DNA from 2 places in the Kluyvera ascorbata genome. Region 1 is predicted to be linked to the other one. Evidence: riboswitches for the same ligand, from Rfam matches in the RefSeq annotation. Region 1 holds a riboswitch; the other holds the start of a gene.

Region 1 (14,911 bases):
CCGGTGCGTTCCGTGTGAACGACGGCGCCTTCTATGAAAAATACTACGGGTTTACCCATCAGCATCCTGAGCTGCTGGCGCAGGCGGTGTATGGCCTGGCCGAGTGGAGCGCCGAGGCGCTGAAAGAGGCGAACCTGATTGCGGTGCCGGGCTGTTACCCGACGGCGGCGCAGCTTTCCTTAAAACCGTTGATTGATGGGAATTTGCTGGATCTCACGCAATGGCCGGTGATTAACGCAACCAGCGGAGTGAGCGGCGCAGGGCGTAAAGCGGCAATCTCCAACAGCTTCTGTGAAGTGAGCCTGCAACCGTACGGCGTGTTCACCCATCGCCATCAGCCGGAAATCGCTAGCCACCTGGGCGCAGAGGTGATTTTCACCCCGCATCTGGGCAACTTCCCGCGCGGCATTCTGGAAACCATTACCTGCCGTCTGAAGCCGGGCGTGACCCATGCGCAGGTGGCGGAAACCTTACAACAGGCCTACGGTGACAAGCCGATGGTACGTTTATACGAGAAGGGCGTTCCGGCACTGAAAAACGTGGTCGGCCTGCCGTTCTGCGATATCGGTTTTGCGGTGCAGGGCGAGCACCTGATCGTCGTGGCGACCGAAGACAACCTATTGAAAGGCGCTGCCGCACAGGCCGTGCAGTGCGCCAATATCCGTTTCGGCTTTGCTGAGACGCAGTCTCTTATTTAAGGTGTGACGACGATGAATCCATTAATTATCAAACTGGGCGGCGTGTTACTGGATAGCGAAGAAGCGCTGGAGCGCCTGTTTACCGCGCTGGTCAACTACCGCGAGTCGCATCAGCGCCTGCTGGTGATTGTCCACGGCGGCGGCTGCGTGGTGGATGAGCTGATGAAGCAGCTCAACCTGCCGGTGAAAAAGAAAAATGGTCTGCGCGTCACTCCTGCCGATCAAATCGACATCATTACCGGCGCGCTGGCGGGTACCGCCAACAAAACGCTGCTGGCGTGGGCGAAGAAGCATGATATCGCCTCTGTTGGCCTGTTCCTCGGCGATGGCGACAGCGTGCAGGTGACGAAGCTGGATGAAGAACTAGGCCACGTGGGCCTGGCGCAGCCGGGTTCACCTAAACTGATTAATCTGCTGCTGGAAGGCGGTTTCCTGCCGGTGGTGAGCTCGATTGGCGTGACCGCCGAAGGGCAACTGATGAACGTTAACGCTGACCAGGCGGCAACCGCGCTGGCGGCAACGCTTGGCGCAGACCTGATTCTGCTCTCCGATGTGAGCGGTATTCTCGACGGTAAAGGCCAGCGTATTGCCGAAATGACGGCGGCGAAGGCTGAACAGCTGATCGAGCAGGGCATTATTACCGATGGGATGATTGTGAAGGTGAACGCGGCGCTTGATGCGGCACGTACGCTGGGTCGTCCGGTAGATATCGCTTCATGGCGTCACGCGGAGCAGCTGCCGGCGCTGTTTAACGGCACGCCGATCGGTACGCGTATTCTGGCTTAACTATTTATGCGCCCGATGGCGGCTACGCCTTATCGGGCCTACGTGAACAGAACCTGTAGGCCGGATAAGCGTAGCGCCATCCGGCAGTGAAATCGAAGAAATTAAGGAAGCATGTTATGGCACTTTGGGGTGGGCGTTTTACTCAGGCAGCGGATCAGCGGTTCAAACAGTTCAATGACTCTTTACGCTTTGACTATCGCCTGGCGGAGCAGGATATCGTTGGCTCTGTTGCCTGGTCCAAAGCGCTGGTGACGGTTGGCGTTCTGACGGCGGATGAGCAATCTCAACTGGAAGCCGCGCTGGGCGTGCTGCTGGAAGAAGTGCGGGCAAACCCGCAGCAGATTCTGGAAAGCGATGCTGAAGATATCCATAGCTGGGTTGAAGGCAAGCTTATCGACAAAGTGGGTCAACTGGGTAAAAAGCTGCACACCGGCCGTAGCCGTAACGACCAGGTCGCGACCGACCTCAAACTGTGGTGCAAAGATACCGTTGCTGAGCTGCTGACGGCAATCCGCCAGCTGCAAAGCGCGCTGGTCGACACCGCACAGGCAAACCAGGATGCGGTGATGCCGGGCTATACGCACCTGCAACGCGCGCAGCCGGTAACCTTCGCGCATTGGTGCCTGGCCTACGTTGAGATGCTGGCGCGTGACGAAAGCCGCCTGCAGGATACCCTTAAGCGTCTCGACGTAAGCCCGCTGGGCTGCGGCGCGCTGGCGGGTACCGCCTATGAAATCGACCGTGAGCAGCTGGCAGGCTGGCTGGGCTTTGCGTCCGCGACCCGTAACAGCCTGGACAGCGTTTCTGACCGTGACCACGTGCTGGAACTGCTGTCTGATGCGTCTATTGGCATGGTGCACCTGTCGCGCTTTGCTGAAGATCTGATCTTCTTTAATACCGGTGAAGCAGGCTTTGTTGAGCTGTCTGACCGCGTGACTTCAGGTTCTTCCCTGATGCCGCAGAAGAAAAACCCGGATGCGCTCGAGCTTATCCGCGGCAAGTGTGGCCGCGTACAGGGTGCGCTGACCGGCATGATGATGACCCTAAAAGGCTTGCCGCTGGCCTACAACAAAGACATGCAGGAAGACAAAGAGGGCGTATTTGATGCGCTCGATACCTGGATGGACTGCCTGCATATGGCGGCGCTGGTGCTGGACGGTATTCAGGTGAAACGTCCACGGTGCCAGGAAGCGGCGCAGCAGGGTTATGCGAACGCCACCGAACTGGCAGATTATCTGGTGGCGAAAGGCGTTCCATTCCGTGAAGCGCACCATATTGTCGGTGAAGCGGTGGTTGAAGCTATTGCTCAGGGCAAACCGCTGGAAGATCTGGCGCTGGCCGACCTGCAAAAATTCAGCGCGGTGATTGGCGAAGATGTCTACCCGATTCTGTCGCTGCAATCCTGCCTCGATAAGCGTGCAGCGAAAGGCGGCGTATCACCGAAGCAGGTGGCGCAGGCGATTAGCGACGCGAAAGCACGCCTCGCGTAATCTTTGTCTTTGTAGCCCGGCCGAGCGCAGCGACGCCGGGTTTTTTACGGCCAAAAAACGCGGGCCACGGGGCCCGCAAACGTTCATGTTGGCTTTATTTGTCGAGTTTGAGAGAAACTCCGAATCAGTGTGACGACTTCAAGGGTTAAACAAGGGCCACCTGTTTCTGTGGTGTATTATTGAACAGAACCCTTGATAGGGATAATCATTCATTGCTATTCTATCTATCGCCATGAACTATCGTGGCGATGGAGGATGAATAATGAATATTCGTGATCTTGAATACCTGGTGGCGTTAGCTGAACACCGGCACTTCCGCCGGGCGGCAGATTCCTGCCATGTCAGCCAGCCGACCCTGAGTGGGCAGATTCGTAAGCTGGAAGATGAACTGGGCGTCATGCTGCTGGAGCGTACCAGCCGCAAAGTGCTGTTCACCCAGGCGGGGCTGCTGCTGGTGGATCAGGCGCGTACCGTGTTACGCGAGGTCAAAGTGCTGAAGGAGATGGCAAGCCAGCAGGGGGAGACCATGTCCGGCCCGTTGCATATCGGCCTGATCCCAACCGTTGGCCCGTACCTGCTGCCTCATATTATCCCAATGTTGCACCAGACCTTCCCGAAGCTCGAAATGTATCTGCATGAAGCGCAGACCCATCAACTGCTGGCGCAGCTCGACAGCGGCAAACTGGACTGTGCGATTCTGGCGCTGGTGAAAGAGAGCGAAGCCTTTATTGAGGTGCCGCTGTTCGACGAGCCGATGATGCTGGCGATCTATGCCGATCACCCGTGGGCGGAGCGCGATCGCGTGCCGATGTCGGATCTGGCCGGTGAGAAGCTGCTGATGCTGGAAGACGGACACTGCCTGCGTGACCAGGCCATGGGCTTCTGTTTTGAAGCGGGTGCGGATGAAGATACCCACTTCCGCGCAACCAGTCTGGAAACGCTGCGCAATATGGTGGCGGCGGGTAGCGGTATTACGCTGCTGCCAGCGCTAGCCGTGCCGCAGGAGCGCCAACGCGACGGTGTGGTGTACCTGCCGTGCATTAAGCCGGAACCACGCCGTACCGTTGGCCTGGTCTATCGTCCGGGATCGCCTCTGCGCGGTCGCTATGAGCAGCTGGCAGAGGCCGTCCGTGAAACGATGGACGGCCATTTTGACAAAGCGTTAAAACAGGCGGTTTAAGCCGTTTAGCGCTGCTACCCGATAGGCTTCCGCCATGGTCGGGTAGTTAAAGGTGGTGTTAACGAAGTACTCAATGGTGTTACCGCCACCTTTCTGCTCCATAATCGCCTGGCCGATATGAATAATTTCGGCCGCGCGCTCGCCAAAGCAGTGAATGCCGAGGATCTCCTTGGTCTCCCGATGGAACAGGATCTTCAGGCTACCCACGCTCATCCCGACGATTTGCGCTCGCGCCAGGTGTTTAAACTGGGCACGACCGACTTCGTACGGCACTTTCATTGCTGTGAGCTGCTGTTCGGTTTTGCCGACAGAGCTGATTTCTGGAATGGTGTAGATACCCGTTGGGATATCTTCAATCAGGTGCGCGCTTGCTTCACCTTTCATTAACGCCTGCGCGGCAATGCGGCCTTGATCGTAAGCAGCCGAAGCCAGGCTCGGATAGCCGATAACGTCACCAACGGCATAGACGTGCGGCAGCGCGGTCTGGTACATGCTGTTCACTTTCAACTGGCCACGGCCATCGGCCTGTAGCCCGATGTTTTCCAGCGACAGCGAATCGGTGTTACCGGTACGGCCGTTGGCGAACAGCAGGCAGTCGGCTTTGAGCTTCTTGCCAGACTTCAGGTGCATGATCACGCCATCGTCCACGCCTTCAATCTTCTCGTACTCTTCGTTGTGGCGAATAACGACGCCGCTGTTCCAGAAGTGGTAAGAGAGGGAGTCTGACATTTCCTGATCGAGGAAGGCCAGCAGGCGGTCGCGGGTGTTGATGAGATCAACCTTAACCTCCATCCCACGGAAGATAGACGCATATTCGCAGCCGATAACCCCTGCGCCGTAGATAATCACGTGGCGCGGTTCGTGGTGCAGGCTGAGAATCGAGTCGCTGTCGTAAACGCGCGGGTGGGTAAAGTCGACGTCGGCCGGGCGATACGGGCGTGAGCCGCAGGCAATCACGAACTTATCGGCGGTGAATGTTTCGACGGAACCGTCCGGACACTCCAGCGCGATGGTGTGCTCATCGACGAAGCGAGCGTCACCCTGCAACATTTCACAGTGATTACGCTCATAAAAGCCCTGACGCATGTGAGTTTGCTGATTGATAACGCTATCGGCATGATTCAGGATGTCGGCAAATGAGGAGCGGAGAAGTCGGCTGTGGTCGCTGTAGAGAGGGTTCTGGTTGAATTCGATAATACGGCTAACGGCGTGGCGAAGGGCTTTGGACGGGATGGTACCCCAGTGGGTACAGCCGCCGCCGACATTATGATAACGCTCAATAACGGCGACACGGGCTCCTTGCTTCACCAGACCCATAGCAGCGCCTTCGCCGCCGGGGCCGGAACCAATTACTATTGCATCATAATCGTAGGAATGTGGCATGGTAAGGCTTACCTGTTCTTATACATAAAAGCAACAGAATCATAACATCATCGAAGTAATAACCCAATTATCGTTGGGCTTTTTTCATACGAAATAGCATAAATAGCATGTAAACAATCATTAACAAAGCTGCGTAAGTCGATTCGTTTTAATCTCTGGTATAGTGCCAACACGGCTTGTGGAAGGATTCAGTCATCGTGATGGGTGTTAGAGCGCAACAAAAAGAAAAAACCCGGCGTTCGCTGGTGGAAGCGGCATTTAGTCAACTCAGTGCCGAGCGTAGTTTTGCCAGCTTGAGCCTGCGCGAAGTGGCGCGCGAGGCTGGGATTGCGCCAACCTCCTTTTATCGTCATTTCCGCGATGTGGATGAGCTTGGGCTGACCATGGTCGATGAGAGCGGTCTGATGCTGCGTCAGTTGATGCGCCAGGCACGCCAGCGTATCGCCAAAGGCGGCAGCGTTATCCGCACTTCCGTCTCGACCTTTATGGAATTTATTGGCAATAACCCGAACGCTTTCCGCCTGCTGCTGCGCGAGCGTTCAGGCACCTCTGCGGCATTTCGCGCGGCGGTCGCCCGCGAGATTCAGCATTTTATCGCGGAACTTGCCGACTATCTGGAAATCGAAAACCATATGCCTCGAGCCTTTACGGAAGCGCAGGCTGAGGCGATGGTGACTATCGTATTTAGCGCGGGAGCGGAGGCTCTGGATGTAGGCCTTGAGCAGCGTCGACAGCTGGAAGAGCGGCTGGTGCTGCAGTTACGGATGATCTCCAAGGGCGCATACTACTGGTATCGCCGTGAACAAGAGAAGATGACACATCAGTCCGAATAAGGTGGTAGACGAGCAATGAAACAGTCAGGTCAAGATAAAGGTACGCTGCTGCTGGCGCTGTTGGCTGGCTTATCGATCAACGGGACGTTTGCGGCGCTGTTCAGCTCCATCGTACCTTTCTCTATATTTCCAATTATTGCGCTGGTGCTGACGGTGTACTGCCTGCATCAACGTTATCGGAACCGTACAATGCCGGTCGGGTTACCGGGCCTGGCGGCCGCCTGCTTTATTCTTGGCGTGCTGTTGTACAGCACCGTGGTGCGCGCAGAGTACCCGGACATCGGCTCTAACTTCTTCCCGGCGGTACTGTCGGTGGCGATGGTCTTCTGGATTGGCGTGAAGATGCGTAGCCGCAAGCAGGAACAGCAGTAAGTTGTAGGCCGGATAAGGCATGTATGCCGCCATCCGGCAATCTGCTCAGAAACTGCCGGATGGCGCGATGCTTATCCGGCCTACGTTCAGTTTTACTTCTTCGTTAACAGCACACCGCATTCCATATGATGGGTATACGGGAACTGATCGAATAGCGCCAGGCGTGAAATATTGTGCGTCTGGCTCAACGTTTCCAGGTTCTGGCACAGCGTCTCTGGGTTACAGGAGATGTACAGAATGTTCGGATACGCCTGCACCATCTTCTCGGTTTCGCTGTCCAGGCCGCTGCGCGGTGGGTCGACGAAAATCGTCTCGCATTGGTAGCTTTTCAGATCAATGCCCTGCAGACGGTTAAATTCCCGCACGCCGTTCATCGCCTGAGTAAACTCTTCTGCCGCCATGCGGATAATCTGCACGTTATCTATCTGGTTGGCCGCAATGTTGTACTGCGCTGCCGCCACGGACGGTTTGGCAATTTCGGTCGCCAGTACGCGGTTAAAGTTGCGCGCCAGCGCCAGCGAAAAATTACCGTTGCCACAGTACAGCTCCAGCAAGTCGCCGTTGGAATTCTGCGTAGCATCCAGCGCCCACTCCAGCATCTGAATGTTCATCGCGGCGTTCGGCTGGGTGAAGCTGTTCTCTACCTGACGATAGATCATCTCTTTGCCCGCAACCGGCAGGCGCTCATCGATATAGTCTTGATCCAGCGCGATTTTAGTTTTGGTTGCGCGGCCAATCAGGTGCACGTTCAGCCCCTGTGTGCGCAGCGCGTCACGCAGCGCTTCGGCCTGTTCGCGCCACTCGTCGTCGAGCTTTTTATGGTACAGCAGCGAGACCACCGCCTGATTGCTCAGGGTGGTGAGGTAGTCAATCTGGAATAGCTTGTGGCGCAGCGCGCGGTTATCGCGAACGCCGTCGAGCACGGCGGTCATCAGGGTGTTGATGAGCTGGCTTGCCGCAGGGAAAGCGTCTACGCGGATGCGGTTCTTGGTCTGCTGGTCGAACATGATGTGGTACAGGTCATCGCCGTCGTGCCAGATGCGGAATTCCGCACGCATACGGTAGTGGCTGACCGGCGAGCGAAACACCTCCGGCGCGGGAGCGCTAAACGGCGTCATCATCGTTTGCAGGCGAGTGACTTTCTCGGCGAGCTGAGCGTCGTACTGTTCGGTTGGGAGATGTTCGGGGGTCATGATGCATCCTGAATAATAAAAGTACGCGGGGATTGTAGGGCTTGTTCAGGGGATGTCCAGCGCCGATGAAGGTGAAAATCATAAATAGCAGTCTGGACATCTATATGTAACTAAATGTAGCATCCCCGTACCGGTCCTGTGAGTTAAAAGGGAACCCAGTGTAAATCTGGGGCTGACGCGCAGCGGTTAGGAAGGTAAGAGATGAGCGCATTTAATGCAGACACTGCGGCGTGCCGTGGGAAGTCATCGCCTCTTTATATAGCCTCCAAGCCCGAAGACCTGCCGGATAACGTCGCATGGGGTTTTATCGTCGCGAGCAACTGATAAAACCTGCGGCATCCCTTTTCTATTTGGATGCTTTTAAAAATGATTAAAAAAGCTTCGCTGATGACGGCATTATCCGTCACGGCATTTTCCGGCTGGGCGCAAGACAGCAATTCTGACTCGATGGTGGTGACGGGAACCCGTTTTCAACAGCCGGTAAATACGGTGCTGGCCCCTACTGATGTGGTTACTCGTGATGATATTCAGCGCTGGCAGTCCAAAGATCTGAATGATGTGATGCGTCGCCTGCCGGGAGTCGATATTTCGCAGACAGGCGGGATGGGAAATAGCTCTTCTCTATATGTGCGTGGCACCGAAGCGCGTCATGTGCTGGTGCTGATTGATGGGATCCCAATGGCGCGGCCAGGTGTTTCCAACGGCGTCGATATTGGACAGATTCCGGTCTCACTGGTGCAGCGTATTGAGTATATCCGTGGCCCGCGTTCTGCGGTTTATGGATCGGGTGCTATCGGCGGTGTAGTTAACATCATTACCATGAGTGACGATGAACGCGCACAAATCAATGCCGGGGTGGGTTCAAATGGTTACCAGACCTATGACGGCGCGGTGAATAAGCGCTTTGGCGACACGATGATAACGGCGGCGGGCGCTTATCAGACGACCAAGGGGTTTAATATTGTCCCTGATTCGGCTTACAGCGGCGACAGTGACCGAGATGGCTATCGCAATAAACTGTTCTGGGGAGCCGTGCAGCATAAGTTTGATGAAAACTTCTCGGGCTTCTTCCGTGGTTATGGGTACACGGCTAACAGCGATTACGATCAGAATACGATGTATGGTTCTCCCGAAGGTAATGACGAAGCTCAGAACTACAATCAATCCTGGGATACGGGGCTGCGCTATAACTCCGGCATCTACTCCTCCCAACTGATCGCTAACTATCAGCATCTTAAAGACTATAACTACACGAATAACCTCGGCCGCTATGCGGGCCAAGCCACGCTGGATGATATGGAACAGCGCTATATCCAGTGGGGGAACAACCTTGAGGTTGGGCACGGGGCGATTAGCGGTGGCGTTGACTGGAAGCAGGAAAAACTGGTTTCCGGCAGCACGACAAAAACCGATGCCTATAAACGTGATACGACGGGTCTTTACCTGACCGGGCAGCAGCAGATTGATTCCGTTACGTTGGAGGCATCGGGCCGTGAGGACCACGATGAGCAGTTTGGTTGGCACGGAACGTGGCAAACCGCAGCGGGTTGGGAATTTGTTGATGGTTATCGCGCAACGCTTTCTTATGGTACCGGCTTCCTGGCACCTTCTTTGGGGCAGCAGTATGGTGCAACGCGTTATGCATATGGAAGTAACCGAGGCATCATTGCCAATCCGAATCTGAAGCCTGAAGAATCTAAACAGTGGGAAGCAGGAATTGACGGTATTACGGGGCCGCTGGATTGGAGGCTCTCTACATACCACTATGAAATTCAAAATCTGATTGATTATAAAAGCTCGAGCCAATACAGCCAGTACATCAACGTGAAGTCGGCCACCATTAAAGGCGTGGAGTGGACGGGGAACATCACAACTGGCCCGGTCGAACATCACCTTACGCTGCAGTATGTTGATCCGCGTGATGACGAAACCAATCAGGTACTTGCTCGTCGCGCGAAACAGCAGGTGAAGTATGAAGTCACCGGGCAGGTTTACGATCTCGGCTGGAATATCGCTTACCAATATTTGGGGCAGCGTTATGACAACAACTACGACGAGACAACAAGCACCTCTAGTCGGGTTAAAATGGGTGGCGTGAGCCTGTGGGATATCGGATTGTCATATCCTGTCACCTCACACCTGACCGTTCGTGGTAAAATAGCCAACCTGTTCGATAAAGACTACGAGACAGCATATGGCTACCAAACTGCAGGACGGGAATACACCTTGTCTGGCAGCTACACCTTCTGAACCACGTCCTACCGTACTGGTGTTTGACTCCGGTGTCGGTGGGTTGTCGGTCTACGATGAGATCCGGCATCTCTTGCCGGATCTCCATTACATCTACGCATTCGATAACGTCGCTTTCCCTTATGGGGAGAAGAGCGAGGAGTTTATCGTTGAGCGCGTTATTGAAATCGTCACCGCGGTACAGGCCCGCTACCCGCTGGCTTTGGCGGTGATCGCCTGTAACACGGCCAGCACGGTCTCTTTACCAGCGCTACGCGACAAGTTTGCCTTCCCGGTTGTGGGCGTCGTGCCTGCCATTAAACCGGCGGCACGTCTGTCGGCTAATCGTATCGTAGGATTGCTGGCGACGCGGGGCACGGTAAAACGTCCTTATACCCACGAGCTGATTTCACGCTTTGCTAATGAATGCCGTATCGAGATGCTGGGGTCTGCCGAGCTGGTGGAGCTGGCGGAAGCGAAGCTGCACGGGGAGCCGGTTCCTTTGGAAGAGCTGCGCCGTATTCTGCGTCCGTGGCTGCGCATGCAGGAACCACCGGATACCGTCGTGCTCGGCTGCACCCATTTCCCTCTATTACAGGATGAGTTGCTGCAGGTGCTTCCCGAAGGTACCCGCCTGGTGGATTCCGGCGCAGCCATTGCACGTCGAACGGCTTGGTTGTTAGAACATGAAGCACCGGATGCGAAATCCAGCGAGGCGAATCTGGCTTACTGCATGGCGTTGACGACAGAAACTGAGCAACTTTTACCCGTTTTACAGCGCTACGGCTTTGAAACGCTCGAAAAACTGCCTGTTTCAGCCTGATTTGAGCAAAAAAGAGACGGTTGAAAAGTTTTTTTTAAACAGGGCTTGTCAACGTCTCAGAACTCCCTATAATGCGCCTCCACTGACACGGAACAACGGCAAGCAAGCCGCCGGGTCAGCGAGGTTCTCCTGAGAACTTCGACAGAGAAAAGCGAAATTAAATGCTTGACTCTGAAGCGGGAAAGCGTAATATGCACATCCCGCGCCGCTGACAAAAAGCGAAGCGGCACTGCTCTTTAACAATTTATCAGACAATCTGTGTGGGCACTCGAAGATACGGATTCTTAACGTCGCAAGACGATAAATGAATACCAAGTCTCTGAGTGAACACGTAATTCATTACGAAGTTTAATTCACGAGCATCAAACTTAAATTGAAGAGTTTGATCATGGCTCAGATTGAACGCTGGCGGCAGGCCTAACACATGCAAGTCGAACGGTAGCACAGAGAGCTTGCTCTTGGGTGACGAGTGGCGGACGGGTGAGTAATGTCTGGGAAACTGCCCGATGGAGGGGGATAACTACTGGAAACGGTAGCTAATACCGCATAACGTCGCAAGACCAAAGTGGGGGACCTTCGGGCCTCACACCATCGGATGTGCCCAGATGGGATTAGCTGGTTGGTGAGGTAATGGCTCACCAAGGCGACGATCCCTAGCTGGTCTGAGAGGATGACCAGCCACACTGGAACTGAGACACGGTCCAGACTCCTACGGGAGGCAGCAGTGGGGAATATTGCACAATGGGCGCAAGCCTGATGCAGCCATGCCGCGTGTATGAAGAAGGCCTTCGGGTTGTAAAGTACTTTCAGCGAGGAGGAAGGCATTAAGGTTAATAACCTTAGTGATTGACGTTACTCGCAGAAGAAGCACCGGCTAACTCCGTGCCAGCAGCCGCGGTAATACGGAGGGTGCAAGCGTTAATCGGAATTACTGGGCGTAAAGCGCACGCAGGCGGTCTGTCAAGTCGGATGTGAAATCCCCGGGCTCAACCTGGGAACTGCATTCGAAACTGGCAGGCTAGAGTCTTGTAGAGGGGGGTAGAATTCCAGGTGTAGCGGTGAAATGCGTAGAGATCTGGAGGAATACCGGTGGCGAAGGCGGCCCCCTGGACAAAGACTGACGCTCAGGTGCGAAAGCGTGGGGAGCAAACAGGATTAGATACCCTGGTAGTCCACGCCGTAAACGATGTCTATTTGGAGGTTGTTCCCTTGAGGAGTGGCTTCCGGAGCTAACGCGTTAAATAGACCGCCTGGGGAGTACGGCCGCAAGGTTAAAACTCAAATGAATTGACGGGGGCCCGCACAAGCGGTGGAGCATGTGGTTTAATTCGATGCAACGCGAAGAACCTTACCTACTCTTGACATCCAGAGAACTTAGCAGAGATGCTTTGGTGCCTTCGGGAACTCTGAGACAGGTGCTGCATGGCTGTCGTCAGCTCGTGTTGTGAAATGTTGGGTTAAGTCCCGCAACGAGCGCAACCCTTATCCTTTGTTGCCAGCGGTTCGGCCGGGAACTCAAAGGAGACTGCCAGTGATAAACTGGAGGAAGGTGGGGATGACGTCAAGTCATCATGGCCCTTACGAGTAGGGCTACACACGTGCTACAATGGCATATACAAAGAGAAGCGACCTCGCGAGAGCAAGCGGACCTCATAAAGTATGTCGTAGTCCGGATTGGAGTCTGCAACTCGACTCCATGAAGTCGGAATCGCTAGTAATCGTAGATCAGAATGCTACGGTGAATACGTTCCCGGGCCTTGTACACACCGCCCGTCACACCATGGGAGTGGGTTGCAAAAGAAGTAGGTAGCTTAACCTTCGGGAGGGCGCTTACCACTTTGTGATTCATGACTGGGGTGAAGTCGTAACAAGGTAACCGTAGGGGAACCTGCGGTTGGATCACCTCCTTACCTTAAAGAAGCGTTCTTTGAAGTGCTCACACAGATTGTCTGATGAAAATTAGCAGTAAAAATCTCTGCAGGCTTGTAGCTCAGGTGGTTAGAGCGCACCCCTGATAAGGGTGAGGTCGGTGGTTCAAGTCCACTCAGGCCTACCAAATTCGCAAGAATTGTCGGTACAGAGATTAGCATTTTGCGATGGGGTTATAGCTCAGCTGGGAGAGCGCCTGCCTTGCACGCAGGAGGTCTGCGGTTCGATCCCGCATAGCTCCACCATCCTTTACTGCAACAAACCCAAGAAAACTTCAGAGTGTACCTGAAAAGGTTCACTGCGAAGTTTTGCTCTTTAAAAATCTGGATCAAGCTGAAAATTGAAACAGCACACTGAACTCTGTTCTCCGTAATAAGAACAGACTGAGGTGTGTTTGAGTCTCTCAAATTTTTGCAGCACGATGATGAATCGAAAGAAACATCTTCGGGTTGTGAGGTTAAGCGACTAAGCGTACACGGTGGATGCCCTGGCAGTCAGAGGCGATGAAGGACGTGCTAATCTGCGATAAGCGTCGGTAAGGTGATATGAACCGTTATAACCGACGATTTCCGAATGGGGAAACCCAGTGTGTTTCGACACACTATCATTACGTGAATACATAGCGTAATGAAGCGAACCGGGGGAACTGAAACATCTAAGTACCCCGAGGAAAAGAAATCAACCGAGATTCCCCCAGTAGCGGCGAGCGAACGGGGAGCAGCCCAGAGCCTGAATCAGCATGTGTGATAGTGGAACGGTATGGAAAGGCCGGCGATACAGGGTGATAGCCCCGTACACAAAATTGCATGTGTTGTGAGCTCGATGAGTAGGGCGGGACACGTGGTATCCTGTCTGAATATGGGGGGACCATCCTCCAAGGCTAAATACTCCTGACTGACCGATAGTGAACCAGTACCGTGAGGGAAAGGCGAAAAGAACCCCGGCGAGGGGAGTGAAAAAGAACCTGAAACCGTGTACGTACAAGCAGTGGGAGCATCCTTCGGGGTGTGACTGCGTACCTTTTGTATAATGGGTCAGCGACTTATATTCTGTAGCAAGGTTAACCGAATAGGGGAGCCGCAGGGAAACCGAGTCTTAACTGGGCGTTAAGTTGCAGGGTATAGACCCGAAACCCGGTGATCTAGCCATGGGCAGGTTGAAGGTTGGGTAACACTAACTGGAGGACCGAACCGACTAATGTTGAAAAATTAGCGGATGACTTGTGGCTGGGGGTGAAAGGCCAATCAAACCGGGAGATAGCTGGTTCTCCCCGAAAGCTATTTAGGTAGCGCCTCGTGAACTCATCTTCGGGGGTAGAGCACTGTTTCGGCTAGGGGGTCATCCCGACTTACCAACCCGATGCAAACTACGAATACCGAAGAATGTTATCACGGGAGACACACGGCGGGTGCTAACGTCCGTCGTGAAGAGGGAAACAACCCAGACCGCCAGCTAAGGTCCCAAAGTCACAGTTAAGTGGGAAACGATGTGGGAAGGCTCAGACAGCCAGGATGTTGGCTTAGAAGCAGCCATCATTTAAAGAAAGCGTAATAGCTCACTGGTCGAGTCGGCCTGCGCGGAAGATGTAACGGGGCTAAACTGTGCACCGAAGCTGCGGCAGCGACACTATGTGTTGTTGGGTAGGGGAGCGTTCTGTAAGCCTGCGAAGGTGTCCTGTGAGGGATGCTGGAGGTATCAGAAGTGCGAATGCTGACATAAGTAACGATAATGCGGGTGAAAAACCCGCACGCCGGAAGACCAAGGGTTCCTGTCCAACGTTAATCGGGGCAGGGTGAGTCGACCCCTAAGGCGAGGCCGAAAGGCGTAGTCGATGGGAAACAGGTTAATATTCCTGTACTTGGTGTTACTGCGAAGGGGGGACGGAGAAGGCTATGTTAGCCGGGCGACGGTTGTCCCGGTTTAAGCATGTAGGCGGGAAGTTTAGGTAAATCCGGACTTCTTTTAACGCTGAGGTGTGATGACGAGGCACTACGG
Region 2 (14,911 bases), 1.1 Mb from region 1:
AGCCCTTCGCGGGTATAGCAGGTCATCGGCAGTGCGGCGCTAAGCCGTTTTGCCAACGCCACGCCGCCGGGGGTCAGACAGAACAGCGCAATGCGCTCAGGCCTTGCGGTATTCATGGCTAAAATCTGCGGCGTAAAGGCGCGAGTAGTGGTATTCCTCGCCGAGAAAATCCCCGACCAGGATCAGCGCCGTTTTACGGATATCGGCGTCGCGCACTTTATCGGCGATATCCAAAAGCGTGCCGCGTACGGTCTGGCTCTCGGGCCAGGTGGCTTTGTAAATCACCGCCACCGGCGTGGTCGCCGGGTAGCCGCCGTCAATCAGCCGCTCGGCGACTTTGTTGATCCGCTGTACGGAGAGGTAAATCGCCATTGAGGTGCGATGCTGGGCAAAGGATTCCAGCTGTTCGCGCTCTGGCACCGGCGTACGCCCTTCCAGGCGAGTGATGATGAGGCTCTGCGAGACTTCCGGTACCGTGTACTCGACGCCTAGCTCCGCCGCCGCGCCGAGAAACGCGCTGACGCCCGGCACCACCTGCCAGTCAATGCCGCGACGGGTCAGTTCTTCGCCCTGCTCGCGCACCGAGCCGTACAGCGACACGTCGCCGGTTTGCAGGCGCACCACCGTTTTTCCAGCCTTTACGCCCGCTTCCATCAGGTCGAGGATTTGCTCAAGATGCAGCTCGGCGCTGTCGTGGCACTCGGCTTCCGCCGGGCAGTAGCTCAGCAGTTCGGGGTTAATCAGCGAACCGGCGTAAATCACCACCTGCGCCTGTTGCAGCAGGCGGTAGCCTTTCAGGGTGATAAGCTCGCGGTCGCCGGGACCGGCGCCCACAAACCAGACGCTGCGGGGGTCAAAGGCTTCAGCCATGATGTTCTTCCTTCTGGCAGGCGATAACAAAAACGGGATTATTCGGTTTGAAGTAGTGGCCGCTGCCGAGCGCGGTCATTGCGGAAACGCTCAATTGCTGGCAGTCCAGCGTCGTGACGTTGGTCTGGCGCAGATGCTCCAGCGCCTCATGCAGGTTCTCCTGCAAAATAAAGGTCATCACCAGCCGTCCGCCGGGGCGAAGATGGTGCAACGACCAGTCAATCAGCGCCCGCAGATGGCCGCCGCTGCCGCCCATAAAGATGGCGTCGGCGGGCTCAACGCTAACGTCAGGCGCTTCGGCTGCGACCACGTTGATATTGCCGCAGGCAAAGCGCTGGCAGTTTTCCGCCAGCAGGCGTAGCGCCGCCGGGTTGCGCTCAACGGCGGTAACGGCAAGCGTCGGGTTTTGCAGCGCCGCCTCAATGGAGACGCTGCCGGTTCCGGCCCCGATATCAATCAGGTGGCTGGCCCGATGCAGCTCCAGCTTCGACAGCGCCAGCGCGCGCACCGCCTCTTTGGTCATCGGCACTTTTTCGCCGCGTAAAAACAGCTCATCTTTCATCGAGGATCACCACCGTGTTCATCTCATAGTCGCTCTCCACGGCGCTAACCGGCAGCCAGTGGATGCGTTCGTTGTCCTGCGCCAGATTTTCGCCAATCACCATCCAGCGGTGTCCCTTACCGCGCGCCACCAGTTCGGCGGCGATGGCTTTCGGGCCGCAGCGTTTGTCTGTGACCATCGCCGCCTTGCGGTGGCTCGCCAGCATGTCGAAATCCACCTCGCGCCCGTGGCTGCTGGTCAGCCACATGTCGTTCATATCAATGCCCGCCTGCGCGCACAGGTATTGCACGGCGCTGACGCCGGGGATCACCCGCACGTTTTCACGGCCAAAATGGGCGATAAGCCGCGTGCCGATGCCGTAGAACAGCGGGTCGCCGGAGGCCAGCACCACCACGTTTTGTGCCTGTCGCGCCTCAATCCACGCCAGCACCTGGGGAATATTGGCGCCCAGCGGGCAGCGTTCACCGCCAAACTCAGGAAACTGCGCCAGATGGCGTACGCCGCCGACCAGCGCATCGGCTTGTTTCACTGCCTCCACGGCCAGCGGCGTCATCAGCTGTACGCCCGCCGGGCCCATTCCGACAACGGTTAACATTGCATGTCCTTGACGATCTCGTTGACCGGGCGGTTGCTGCCGAGGATCTGGTTATCAAAGGCGAACATGATGGCATCGCAGATGGGCGGATTTTGCGTGAAGCGCAGCCGCTCCAGCACGCGCTGGCAGATGCGCTCGGCCAGGTGGTTGTAGATTTTCTGGAAGCCGTAAGCGTCAATATGTTCCATTGCCGCTTCGGTGGTGTCGCACTCGCTCACCAGAGTGAGCAGTTCAAGGGGCGCGCCGAGCAGAGCCAGATGGGCTACCAGCGTCTCCATGCGCCCGTCGGCGATATGGCTGTGGGTGTGGAAAATCCCGGCGGCGATTTTGACTAGCTTGCCGGGGTGGCCAATCAGCACAATCTGGCGAAAGCCAAGGCGCACCGACTCTTCAATCATGTAGCCGACGAAGTTGCTCATGGTGACCACCACCTGCGAGTCAATGCCCATCTGCTCGCGTACGAAGCGCTCTCCGTGGTTGCCCGGTACCAGCACCACGCGCTCCAACCCGGCGGCACGTTTCATCTCCAGTTCCAACGCCAGCGATCGTTTCCAGCTCTCTTCCGACATCGGCGTCACGATGCCGGTGGTGCCAATAATCGAAATGCCGCCCAGAATGCCCAGCCGCGCGTTATAGGTTTTCTTCGCTCGCTCTTCGCCCTCTGGGGCAAAAATCTCCACCTCTGCGCCGCGCGCCGGGCCGATGGCTTCACGAACGGCGGTTTCAATGGTGTGTCGCGGGGTACGATTAATCGCCGCGCTGCCGATGGGCAGCCCGATGCCTTTGCGGGTAACGGTGCCAACACCTTCGCCGCCGCGCAGGGTAATCTCGCCGCTGTCATTGACGGTGACGCGAGCAAAAATCAGCATCCCGTGGGTGGCGTCGATATCATCGCCGCCGTCTTTGCGGATGGCGGCAATACCCTGCTGGCCTTCGACGTGCGGGGATTCGACATTCAGGTTTAGCGTCACGCCCGACGGCGTGACAATCGAGACCTGGTGAATCAGGTGCTGGCGCATCACCATCAGCGCGGCGACTTTCGCCGCCGCCGTGGCGCTGGAGCCGGTGGTGTAGCCTTTGCGCAGCGCTTTGCCGTTATGCCACACCGGAGCGTCGAAGGCGGGTTCGCTCATCGCGCCCCCTGCAGATGGTAGAGAATGGCGTTGACGATCGCCGCCGCGACGTTGCTGCCGCCTTTACGCCCCAACGCGGCAATGCCCGGCAGGCTGCTTTTGCTCAGCGCCTCTTTGGATTCTGCCGCGCCCACGAACCCGACCGGCACGCCAATCACCCCGCCGACCTCCAGCGCTTTATGCTCCATCAGGCGGAACAGCGCGGTTGGCGCATTGCCGAAGACAAACACTTTGTCGCCCTCTTCTTTGGCGGCAATGTCCACCGCCGCCATCGAGCGGGTAATGCCCTGCGCTTTAGCCTCGCGCACCACGCGCGGGTCGCTGATGTAGCAGCGGCACTCGCCGCCGAAGGTGGCCAGCAGGTTTTTGTTGATGCCGGAAAGCGCCATGGTGGTGTCGGTGTAGAGCGTGCACGGGCGGCTTAGCGCCTCACACAGGCGGGTTAATGCATCCGGCGAGAACCACAAAATATCCAGCCACTCGAAGTCGGCGGTGGTATGGATTACCCGTTTGATAATCGCTTCGTGCAGTGGGCTTGCGAAGCGATACTCCGGGCGCGTTTGCGCGATAATCTCGCTGATAATCTCGAAGCTTTTGCTCTCAATCGCTTGCGGTTGCTGGATATAGTTCATGCAGTGCTCCTCAGGACGCGCCGATAAGCCAGAACCTGACCGCCATAAACAGCAGCAGGGCCAGCGTTGACGCGACCCACATCAGTCGAATCGTTCGGGAAATATCATCAATGGCAATCGGGCGATGCTCGTCGCCAATCCACGGCTTGTTCACCCGCTCGCCAAAATAGTCGTTAGGGCCGCCAAGACGGATGCCCAGCGCGCCGGCGACGGTCGCTTCAGACCAGGCGCAGTTGGGGCTGCTGTGGTTTTTACGGTCGCGCCAGCCGATACGCAGCGCGCGCGCGCCGTTATCGCGGCAGATAAAGGCGGCAAGGCCAATCAGCAGCCAGCTCAGACGAGCGGGAATGAAGTTCGCCACGTCGTCGAGACGTGCGCTGACCATGCCAATTGCCCGGTATTTTTCGTGCTTGTAGCCCACCATCGAGTCGAGGGTGTTCACCGCTTTGTAGGCCATCGCCAGCGGCGCACCGCCGAGCAACAGGAAGAAGAGCGGCGCGATAATGCCGTCGACGGTGTTTTCCGCCACCGTCTCTACCACCGCGCGGTTGATTTGTTCCGGCTGTAGCTGTGAGGTATCGCGCCCGACAATCCACGATAGCTTGATACGGCTTTCGGCAAGGTCGCCTGCCCGCAGCGGACGTTCGACCGCCTGCGCCGACTGCGCCAGGCAGCGCCCGGCCAGCACCGTGAAAATCATCCACACTTCAACGCCAAAACCTAGCCACGGGTGTACGCTCGCGGCGAGGTGCAACACGCCCCAGGCAACGGCGTAAGTCAGCCCCACGACCGCCAGCCACATCACCCCGCCGCCAATACGCAGCGCAAGGTCGGAATGGCACACTCTGCGCACCGCGCGCTGCACGGCGTTAATCAGGTTGCCTATCCAGCGCACCGGATGCGGCCAGCTGTGCGGGTCGCCGATGATGAAATCAAGCACCCAGGCCAGGCACCAGGCCAGCAGCGTCATTGGGCGCTCCTTGCGGCGGCAAACCAGTGGTTCAGCATCGACGGGTTCTGAGCAAAGTGGAGGTGCAGGTAGCTGGCAAAGGTATTCCCGCGCTGCCAGCCACCGGTCCACTGCTGGAGCACCGCGCCGTCGCGGGTTTTACGACACGCCATCACTGCGGGGAGCTGGGCGGTAAAATCGGAGTAGTGGAATTCGTGGCCGCGCAGCACTTCGCCGGGGGAAGCGAGCAACGTTGGCTGCTGCGCCTGCGCTTCGCAGTAGCCAAAGCGGGTCAGTCGGGAGCCCATTTTGCTGTGGCCGGGCAGAATATCGGCCATCGCGTAGGTATCACCGTTCTTATCTTCCAGCGTGGTGCCAAGGTACATCAGGCCGCCGCATTCGGCGTAAATCGCCACGCCGCGTTCGTGCGCCGCGCGTAGCTGCGTCAGCATTGACTGGTTATCTGCGAGAGCACGGGCGTGCAGTTCCGGGTAACCGCCGCCGAGCCAGATCATCTGGCAGTCGGGGAGCGCCTCGTCATGCAGCGGGCTAAAGCGCACAATCTTCACGCCAGCGCGCACCAGCAGTGCCAGATTGTCCGGGTAGTAGAAGTTGAAGGCTTCATCATCGGCGAGCGCCAGGGTCAACCCGTCTCCGCAAAGCGGTTCCTGCGGCCACTGACCGGCGGGCAGCGCATGAAGTTCAGTGAGTTCCAGTAACCTGCCGATATCCAGCGTGCGCGAAAGCGTTGCCGCAAAATCCTGCCACGGTTGCTTATCAATCGCGGATTCACTGGCGGTCACCAGCCCCAGATGGCGTTCGGGCAGCGCCACGCCTTCCGCGCGCGGCACGTAGCCCAGCACAGGCAGCGCGCAGTAGCATTCAATGGCGCTTTTCAGTAGCTGGAAATGGCTCTCGCTGTTGACGCGGTTAACGATAACGCCCGCGATATTGAGGCTCGGGTCGAAGTGCTGAAAGCCCATTACCGTGGCGGCAATGGAGGTGGATACCGCTTTACCGTCTACCAGCAAAATCACCGGGCAGCCTAGCTGTTTGGCCATCGCGGCGCTGCTGCAATAGTTAGGGTCGGTGCCGTAGCCGTCATAGAGGCCCATCACGCCTTCAATGACGGCGATATCGGCCTGCTGCATATGTTCGCTGAACAGCGCATTGAGGATGGCGGTGGGTAGCATGAATGCATCGAGGTTGCGGGAGGCAACGCCGCACAGCGCGGTATGCCAGCCGGTATCGAGGTAGTCCGGCCCCACTTTATAGGGCTGCACCCGCAGGCCGCGCTGCTGAAGCAGCGTCAGCAGGCCGAGCGTTACCGTGGTTTTACCACAGCCGCTACCGGTGCCGGCGAGAACGAATGCATGCTGTCTGGCTGCCATACCCTGACCCTATTCAGGGTGGAACTTGGGTATAGCCGTGCGTACGCCCAGTCCGGAGACTGTGCGACTCAAAGCAACCCGCTTCCCACCGAAGCTGTTGAAATAAATCAACAGGCAGGTCTTCTGGCTCAGCGTCATCCTCACCCGGCCTTCCCGATCGGTCGATCAGTGGTCAATACGGGGTCGTCAGCATTACAGCAGCGGGGGCTGCGGAGGATTTACACCTCCTTCCCTGGCATATTATCGATGCCAAACCTGTTGATTGCAGATTTATGCCGACACGATGGCCCACATAAAATAAAAGCAGGTTACTCTAGCGCCCCGGTAAAATGATTTCGTTGCGCTGTGACAATACCGGTATATTTATTTACGGTAGTGATATTTTGAAACACAAGGCAAGGGAAATCATGAGCGTTGCGCGCTGTCCAGGCTCCTGCGGAGAGCTGATTCAGGGCTGGATTCTAGGCAGTGAAAAGCTGGTCTCCTGCCCAATAGACTGGTACAGCACGGTGGAAGTCCGTCGGGGAACGCCGCGCCTTGATGAGCGCCCGCTTACGCGCCGCATGGTGGATACGCTGCTGGCTCACTGGGATTATCCCCTCGCGATGAGCAAGACGCTGCGCATTGAAGTGGACTCGACGCTGCCGATCGCCAAAGGGATGGCAAGCAGCACCGCCGACCTTGCCGCCACGGCGCTCGCCACCGCAATGCATTTGGGGCATTCACTGAGTGAATCTGAACTCGCCGCGCTTTGTGTCTCCCTTGAGCCAACGGACAGCACCCTGTTCCGCTCGCTAACGCTGTTCGACCACCTTCATGCCCGCACGCAGATTGCCTGTGCGCCCGCACCTGAGTTTGATCTGCTGGTGCTGGAAAGCCCGCGCGTTCTGCGAACCGCCGACTACCATCGCCAGCCCCGCGAAGCCGCGCTCAGGACTCACGCCAGCACGCTGGCGCAAGCATGGGAAAACCTACAGACGGCCTGCGAAAGCAACAGCGCTAGCCTGCTGGGAGAAGCCGCGACGCTCAGCGCCGTCGCCAGCCAGACGCTGCTGCCAAAGCCGGGCTTTGACACGCTGCTGACGCTGGTTGAAAGCTGTGGGTTATACGGTCTGAACGTCGCGCACAGCGGCAGCGTGGTCGGGCTGATGCTCGACCGGCGTCGTCATGATGTGGAGTATGTGAAATGGTCGCTGGCGCAATGCGGGCTCTCCGAACGCTGGCCGCAGCAGCACCTGCTAAAAGCGGTGACCGGCGGGGTTCAGCCCAGCACCTGATGCAGCGCGTCCAGCAACTGCTGATTTTCCGCCGCGCCGCGAATCGCCACGCGGAAATAGCGCTCGTCCAGCCCCGGATAATTGGCACAGCTGCGGATTAAAATCCGCCGTTGCAGCAGCGCATATTGCAACTCAATCTCCACGCGTTCACAGCGCAGAAACAGATAGTTAGCCCTGCCCGGATAGACCTTCAACCCCGGCATATTCTCCAGCGCGCGATAAAACCGTGTCACTTCCTCATCAAGCCATCGCCATGTGCGCTGCTGATACTCATGGTCGTTCAGCACGATTTCCCCGGCCAGCGCTGCAAAAGCGTTGATAGACCACGGCATCTGATGCCTTCTCAGCCGCGCCACCGCCTGCGCGTCGCCGTTGAGCAAATACCCCAGACGCAAACCGGGAATAGCGTAAAACTTGGTCAGCGAGCGCAGCACCCAGATATGTGGGTTTTGCGCGAGCAGCGGAATAAACCCCTGTTCACCAGGAATAAAATCGAGGAAGGCTTCGTCGAGGATAAGCTGAATATTCAGCGTGTTGCAGCGTTCGGCCACCGCCAGCAGCAGCGCACGTTCCGGCAGCAGCCCGGTCGGGTTGTTTGGCGTGCAGAGAAACAGGCAGTCCAGCTCAGGGGTTAGCGCATCAAGCAGGCGGGAGGTGAGCTGCCAGCCGTCCGCTTCGCGAAGTGCAAAGGTTGCAATCTCGCAATCGATGGTTTCCAGCGCCCGGCGATATTCGGCAAAGCCCGGAGCCACCACCATCGCCCGCTTAGGCTTCAGGCCGTGGACGAGAGTGAAAATCGACTCAGTTTCACCGTTACCCGCCAGGCACCACGCCGCAGGCACGCCGTGATGCGCCGCCAGCGCCTGATGCAGCTGCTGGTAGTCAACGTCAGGGTAGCGCTCCGCGCAGGAGAGCTGGGCAACAATAGCCTGCTTCAGGGTATCGGGCATGCCCAACGGATTGATGTTCGCACTGAAGTCCAGCAGTTGGTCGGCGGTCAGGCCCATCAGCGCCGCCGCTTCGCGCGTGTTGCCGCCGTGGGCGCTTTTCAGCCGTGACATCGCCGATTACCCGCGCCGCGCCAGCGTCGCGCCGTCGGCAAAGTAGGCTTTGATCCCGGCGAGAATAGATTCAGCCACTTCCTGCTGGAAAGTCGCAGTCTTGAGCTTGCGCTCCTCTTCAACGTTACTGATAAACGCCGTTTCGACTAGGATCGACGGAATATCCGGTGCTTTCAGCACCGCAAATCCGGCCTGCTCCACCTGGTTTTTATGCAGGTCGTTCACCTGCCCCAGCTTTTTCAACACCGCTTTACCAAACTTCAGGCTGTCAGCGATGGTCAGCGACTGCACCATATCGAACATGGTGTGGTCGACGTAGCGGTCGCCGCTCTTGCTCACACCACCGATTAAGTCCGAGGCGTTCTGGGTTTGAGCGAGGTATTTTGCCGCGGTACTGGTGGCCCCTTTGGTCGACAGGGCAAACACCGATGAGCCGCTCGGCTGGCGGCTGGTAAACGCATCCGCATGAATAGAGACAAACAGGTCGGCGCGCTGCTTCTGGGCTTTCGCCACGCGCACCTTCAGCGGAATAAAGATATCTTCGTTGCGCGTCATGTAGGCTTTCATGTTGCCTTCTTTTTCAATCAGCGCGCGCAGGCGACGGGCAATTTGCAGTACCACGTCTTTCTCCCGCGTTTTGTATTTACCCACCGCGCCGGAGTCTTCGCCGCCGTGGCCGGGGTCAAGCATGATAACAATTGGACGGTCGCGCCCGGCTTTGCCAGGCTGCGGGCCGCTTTGCGACGGCGGTACCTGCTTTTCCAGGTCGCCTTTGTTGTAGTCTTCCAGCAGCGCCAGCAGCGGGTCCTGCTGCTCTTTACTGCTGGCAGGATAGAGATCCATCACCAGACGTTCTTTAAACTCTGCCACCGGTGCAAGGGCAAACAGCTGCGGCTTCACGTCCTGCTTCAGCTCAAACACCATACGCACCGTTTGCGGATCGAACTGCCCTACGCGCGCAGATTTAATGAAAGGGTCGTCGCTGCGGATCTGCGCGCCCATGCCTTTCAGCACCGAGTTCAGGTTCACCCCCTCGAGGTCAACCACCAGGCGATCAGGATTGCTCAACGCAAACTGTCGATACTTGAGCTCACGGCTGGACTCCACCGTCACGCGCGTGTAGCTGGACGCAGGCCATATGCGCACCGCCACCACCTGACTGACGGCAGCTAACCCGACCTGACTCACGCTTAACAACCACATGGCGCCGGCACCTTGTAGCAGGCGACGACGGCTCAAAGACTGACTTCCCGACATGCTCCATCCCAGGCAAAAAAGTAACCCAACTTATACTCTATGGATTTCGAGTGGCAGGAAGGCGGCAAGTGCGCGAATCCCGATGAGCTTACTTTAGTAAGTGATTCGGGTGAGTAAACGCAGCCAACGCACCTGCTACTTGAAAGACGACGAGTATACGCATAATACGATTGACCGGAAACTGTAACTAAAGCCGCATAAACTGTCATCTATAAAAGGGTAAACATTCGTTGAATCAGTGAAATTTGGCCGGAGTTTTTCCAATGTTTAAGCAAATTGTGGCTTGCGTTTCCGATAAAAACAGAATAAAAATACACTAATTACGAATAATCATGCATTGAGGGTTGTGCCGTGGTGAAGGAACGTAGAACCGAACTGGTAGAGGGGTTTCGCCATACCGTCCCCTATATTAACGCCCACCGGGGGAAGACGTTTGTCATCATGCTTGGCGGCGAAGCCATTGAGCATGAAAACTTTTCCAGCATCGTCAACGATATTGGCCTGCTGCACAGTCTAGGCATTCGCCTGGTGTTGGTCTATGGCGCGCGCCCGCAAATCGACGCGAATCTGGCCGAGCATCACCATGAGCCAACCTACCACAAACATATTCGCGTGACGGATACGAAAACCCTGGAGCTGGTGAAGCAAGCCGCGGGCCTGCTGCAGCTGGATATTACCGCCCGCCTGTCGATGAGCCTGAATAACACCCCGCTGCAGGGCGCGCACATCAACGTGGTCAGCGGTAACTTTATTATCGCTCAGCCGCTGGGCGTCGACGACGGTATCGACTACTGCCATAGCGGACGTATTCGCCGTATTGATGAAGAAGCCATTCACCGCCAGCTCGACAGCGGCGCTATCGTGCTGATGGGCCCGGTCGCCGTTTCTGTTACCGGTGAGAGCTTTAACCTGACTTCGGAAGAGATTGCTACCCAGCTCGCCATTAAGCTGAAGGCCGAGAAGATGATCGGCTTCTGCTCCTCGCAGGGCGTGTTTAACGAAGCGGGTGACATTATCTCCGAACTGTTCCCGAACGAAGCACAGGCACGCATTGAAGAGCTGGAAAAAGAAGGCGACTACCTTTCCGGCACCGCGCGTTTCCTGCGCGGCGCGGTAAAAGCCTGCCGCAGCGGCGTACGTCGCTGCCACCTTATCAGCTATCAGGAAGACGGTACGCTGTTACAGGAGCTGTTCTCCCGCGACGGTATCGGTACGCAGATTGTCATGGAAAGCTCCGAGCAAATTCGCCGGGCAACCATCAACGATATTGGCGGCATTCTGGACCTGATCGCACCGCTGGAGCAGCAGGGTATTCTAGTGCGCCGCTCCCGCGAACAGCTGGAGATGGAGATCGATAAATTCACGATTATTCAGCGTGATAACACCACGATCGCCTGTGCCGCACTTTATCCTTTCCCGGAAGAGAAAATTGGTGAGATGGCCTGCGTGGCGGTACATCCAGATTACCGAAGTTCTTCACGCGGAGAAGTGCTGCTACAGCGGATTGCCTCCCAGGCGAAGCAGATGGGGCTTAACCATCTGTTCGTGCTGACGACGCGCAGCATTCACTGGTTCCAGGAGCGCGGGTTTAAGCCGGTGGACGTGGAGCTGCTGCCGGAGAGTAAGAAGCAGCTGTATAACTATCAGCGCCGGTCGAAGGTGCTGATGACGGATTTGGTGTAAGCGATATATTACGTAGCCCGGGCGAAGCGCTTGCGCTGACCCCGGGGTCGCTGAACGCTCGCCCGCGCTACACGAGGCACCGTGCTAACCTATTCCATCTCTGCAAAAATCGCCGATAGGCCGCTGCGTCGTTCAGTGCGCGTGGCAATCGCCTGCGCGAGCAGGTTTTTATCGGCGTACATCGACAGCCGCACTTTTGCGCGAGTTATCGCCGTATAGACCAGCTCACGGCTCACCACCGGGACAATCTGCGTCGGCAGCACCAGCGCGGCGTGGGTGAACTCGGAGCCCTGTGATTTATGCACCGTCATTGCCCACGCGGTATCGTGCTCGGGCAAACGGCTTGGCTGCACAGATTTAATCGTGCCATCCGGCATCGGGAACCAAACGCGCATCCCCTCTCCGCGATCCAGCGCCACGCCGATATCGCCGTTAAACAGCCCCAGCGCGCTGTCGTTTCGCGCAATCATCACCGGGCGGCCTTCATACCAGCGGGAGTGGCGCTGCGGCACAATCTGTCGGTGGCGCGTAAGCAACTGTTCAAACTGCTGATTAAGCCCACTGACGCCCCACGGCCCTTCGCGCAGCGCGCACAGCAGTTGATATTCACCAAACGCCGCCAGCACAACTTCAGGGTCAGCCCGATCACGTAAAAGTTGGAGATAATGGCCATAGCCCACTCGCGCGTCGTCGAGCATCGCGGCGTAGTCGTCCGTCGAGTGCTGCGGCTTCAGTTCAATATCGCTAAAACCGCGGGCAAATACGGCGTCGATCTCTTTTTTATCCCCCCGGTTCACCGCGCTGGCAAGCTGGCCGATACCGGAGTCGCTACCAAAACGGTAGCTGGTACGCAGCAGACAAAGGCTGTCGCGTAGGGCTCCTGCGGTTTGACCGTCACCGGCGGGAACCGTGGCACCCGCCAGGCGGCTTAACTGTGCCGCGCGCTCTGCGGTGTAGCCTGCGTTCACCCAGCTACAGATATCGCCAAGCACCGCACCGGCTTCTACCGAAGCAAGCTGGTCGCGGTCGCCAAGGAAGATAACCCGCCCGTGCGGCGGCAGGGCGTCAATCAGCCGCGCCATCATCGGCAGGTCAATCATTGAGGCTTCATCCACCACTAGCACATCCAGATGCAGCGGGTTTCCAGCATGGTAGCGCATTTTCTGGCTGCCCGGCTGCGCGCCGAGCAGGCGGTGCAGCGTGCTGGCATCGGTGGGCAGCATGGCTTTTTGCGCGTCGCTTAAATCGAGTTTTCGCAGCGCCGCGCCCAGCGATTCAGTGAGACGCGCTGCGGCTTTACCGGTTGGCGCAGCCAGACGAATACGGCATTTATCCGTCCCCGCCATCTGCACCAGCGCCGCCAGTAGTTTCGCAACGGTGGTGGTTTTCCCGGTGCCGGGGCCGCCGGAGATAACCGAAATACGGCGAGTCAGCGCCACGGCGGCAGCCACTTTCTGCCAGTCGATCGTATCGCTTACCGGGAACAGCGCGTTGAGCGTCGCAGCAAGCTGGGCTTCATCGACAACAAATGGCGCGTTGTTTTCGCTAAAGAAGCGCGCCACGGTGAGTTCGTTGCGCCACATGCGGTTGAGATACAGTCTGCCACGGCTCAGGATCAGCGGCGACGGGCGTTCCCCACCGCTGACGGCGTCTGAGCTTAGCAATAACGTTTCCCACTCCTGCGGCGCGTTCGCTTCGGCAAACAGCTGCTGCCAGAACTCGCGAGCGCGGCCTTTCGGCTGCATAGATGGGCTGAGATGGGAGAGCGGCAAACAGACGTGCCCTTCCCCGGTATCGCGGCTCAGCATCGCGGCGGCCAGCATGACGGCAGGATGCTCATCTTTCGCCACCATCAGCGCAAACTGCACGTCGAGCGGGCGCAGCAGCTTCAGTTCGGCCGCTTCCAGTAAACGTTGTTCGAGCGTCATACGTTGCTCTCCTCGCCGGCAAACAGCGCGTCCATTGCCATAATCAGCGCGGGGTCGGGCCGGGTGGCAAATATTCCCTGCTGCCCCGCTTCGCCGTCCACGCCGCGCAGGAACAGATAAATCACGCCGCCGAAATGGCGTTCATAGTCATAGTCGGCAATGCGGTGACGTAAATAACGATGCAGCGCCAGGCTGTAGAGCTGATACTGCAAATCATAGCGGTGTGACTGCATTGCCTCCGCCATCGCCTCCTGGGTATAGGCCTCGCCGCTCTCGCCGAGCCAGTTGGACTTGTAATCCAGTAGGTAATAGCGTCCGTCGTGGCGGAACACGAGGTCGATAAAGCCCTTCAGCATGCCGCGCACCTGGCGGAAATCGAGCTCCGGACAGCCCGCCGACAGCGGATCATAGCGACGGGTCACGGCGTCCAGCGCGCGCGCGTCCAGCGTCTGGGAAATCGGCAGATAAAACTCCATCTCCACCTGCTTTTGTCGCGCGCTAAGCTGGTTAAGCGCAACGCCGGTATCCCCCAGCGGCGCGGCCAGCACCTGGGTAATCCAGCGGGTCAGCACCGGTTCCCAGACTTCATCAAAGCCGTTGTTTTGCAGCTTTTCACGCATCCACTCGGGTGAGATAGGCTGGGTGAAGTCGAGGTCTTCAAACAGGCTGTGCAGGAATGTCCCCGGCGACGCGCCGCGGGGGAAGTGGTGCGGCGTCATCTCCGGCTCAACTGGAGCGTCCGCGATGCCCGAGGCGTCAATATCGATACGCGGTAGTAGGTCCTGCGCCACGCTGTGTCCGCGCTGCTGTAGGCCGGAGTAGCTGGTGACCCGCCAGTCATCAACCACGCGGCGCAACACCTGACGCGCCGCCAGCTCCGGCATCTCGGGTTGCGTCGCCTGCCAGCGAGCGTCGTCCGGCGCGGTGGCCAGCGTTAAGGATATATGTTCGTCGCGCAGCGCGTGGAGGCAGGCGTTCAGGCCAGCGGCATCCAGCACTTCGCCTTTTTGCAGCAGCCTGCCCGGCGCGCTGTGGTGTAATTCGGTATCGGTCGGTTTATCGCTGCGCCGTGCCGTCAGCGGGGCAATGCCCAGGCTGCAATGCCAGATGGCGCGCGTTAAGGCCACATACAGCAGACGCAGGTCTTCCGCCAGGCGTTCCGCTTCCGCGAGCTCCAGGCTCTCGTCGCTTTCGTTGAGGTCCAGCACCGCCTTGAAGGATTCACGGTCGTGGTAGAACGCCTGTTTCTCTTTACGGAACCGGGCGATAAACGGCAGCCAGACCAGCGGGTACTCCAGCCCTTTCGATTTGTGGATAGTGACTATTTGCACCAGGTGCTTATCGCTCTCCAGGCGCATTTGCTGGCTGGACGCGTTGGTATCTGGCTCAGCGACCTGCTGATTGAGCCAGCGCACCAGCGCATGCTCGCTTTCAAGCTGAGTCGCCGCTTCCTGAAGCAGTTCGCTCAGATGCAGAATATCGGTTAACCGCCGCTCGCCACCGTGGGTCGCCAGCAGGTTTTCCGCCATTGAACGTGCGCTCATCAGGGCGCGAATCATCGGCATCACGCCGC

The links. Region 1 has a riboswitch for cobalamin ahead of btuB (TonB-dependent vitamin B12 receptor BtuB). Riboswitches for the same ligand answer to the same signal wherever they lie in the genome.
Positions count from the first base shown of each region.
Region 2: it holds a riboswitch for cobalamin, as region 1 does, so the genes downstream of both, MY052_RS04700 (cobyrinic acid a,c-diamide synthase CobB) here and btuB (TonB-dependent vitamin B12 receptor BtuB) in region 1, are expected to answer to the same signal.

Region 1 is NZ_CP096201.1:4,895,366-4,910,276, reverse strand. It holds gene argC (N-acetyl-gamma-glutamyl-phosphate reductase) at 1-698, shown strand, start outside; gene argB (acetylglutamate kinase) at 711-1,484, shown strand; gene argH (argininosuccinate lyase) at 1,601-2,974, shown strand; gene oxyR (DNA-binding transcriptional regulator OxyR) at 3,237-4,154, shown strand; gene sthA (Si-specific NAD(P)(+) transhydrogenase) at 4,137-5,537, opposite strand; gene fabR (HTH-type transcriptional repressor FabR) at 5,735-6,370, shown strand; gene MY052_RS23435 (YijD family membrane protein) at 6,386-6,742, shown strand; gene trmA (tRNA (uridine(54)-C5)-methyltransferase TrmA) at 6,835-7,935, opposite strand; cobalamin riboswitch at 8,050-8,236, shown strand; gene btuB (TonB-dependent vitamin B12 receptor BtuB) at 8,302-10,185, shown strand; gene murI (glutamate racemase) at 10,130-10,987, shown strand; rRNA gene MY052_RS23415 (16S ribosomal RNA) at 11,358-12,897, shown strand; tRNA gene MY052_RS23410 (tRNA-Ile) at 12,967-13,043, shown strand; tRNA gene MY052_RS23405 (tRNA-Ala) at 13,086-13,161, shown strand; rRNA gene MY052_RS23400 (23S ribosomal RNA) at 13,372-14,911, shown strand, end outside.
Region 2 is NZ_CP096201.1:972,783-987,693, reverse strand. It holds gene cbiG (cobalt-precorrin 5A hydrolase) at 1-116, opposite strand, end outside; gene MY052_RS04730 (cobalt-precorrin-4 methyltransferase) at 97-870, opposite strand; gene MY052_RS04725 (decarboxylating cobalt-precorrin-6B (C(15))-methyltransferase) at 863-1,432, opposite strand; gene MY052_RS04720 (cobalt-precorrin-7 (C(5))-methyltransferase) at 1,422-2,027, opposite strand; gene cbiD (cobalt-precorrin-5B (C(1))-methyltransferase CbiD) at 2,021-3,160, opposite strand; gene MY052_RS04710 (cobalt-precorrin-8 methylmutase) at 3,157-3,792, opposite strand; gene cbiB (adenosylcobinamide-phosphate synthase CbiB) at 3,803-4,762, opposite strand; gene MY052_RS04700 (cobyrinic acid a,c-diamide synthase CobB) at 4,759-6,132, opposite strand; cobalamin riboswitch at 6,229-6,406, opposite strand; gene MY052_RS04695 (GHMP family kinase ATP-binding protein) at 6,540-7,409, shown strand; gene cobD (threonine-phosphate decarboxylase CobD) at 7,394-8,470, opposite strand; gene amiC (N-acetylmuramoyl-L-alanine amidase AmiC) at 8,477-9,727, opposite strand; gene argA (amino-acid N-acetyltransferase) at 10,079-11,410, shown strand; gene recD (exodeoxyribonuclease V subunit alpha) at 11,500-13,338, opposite strand; gene recB (exodeoxyribonuclease V subunit beta) at 13,335-14,911, opposite strand, start outside.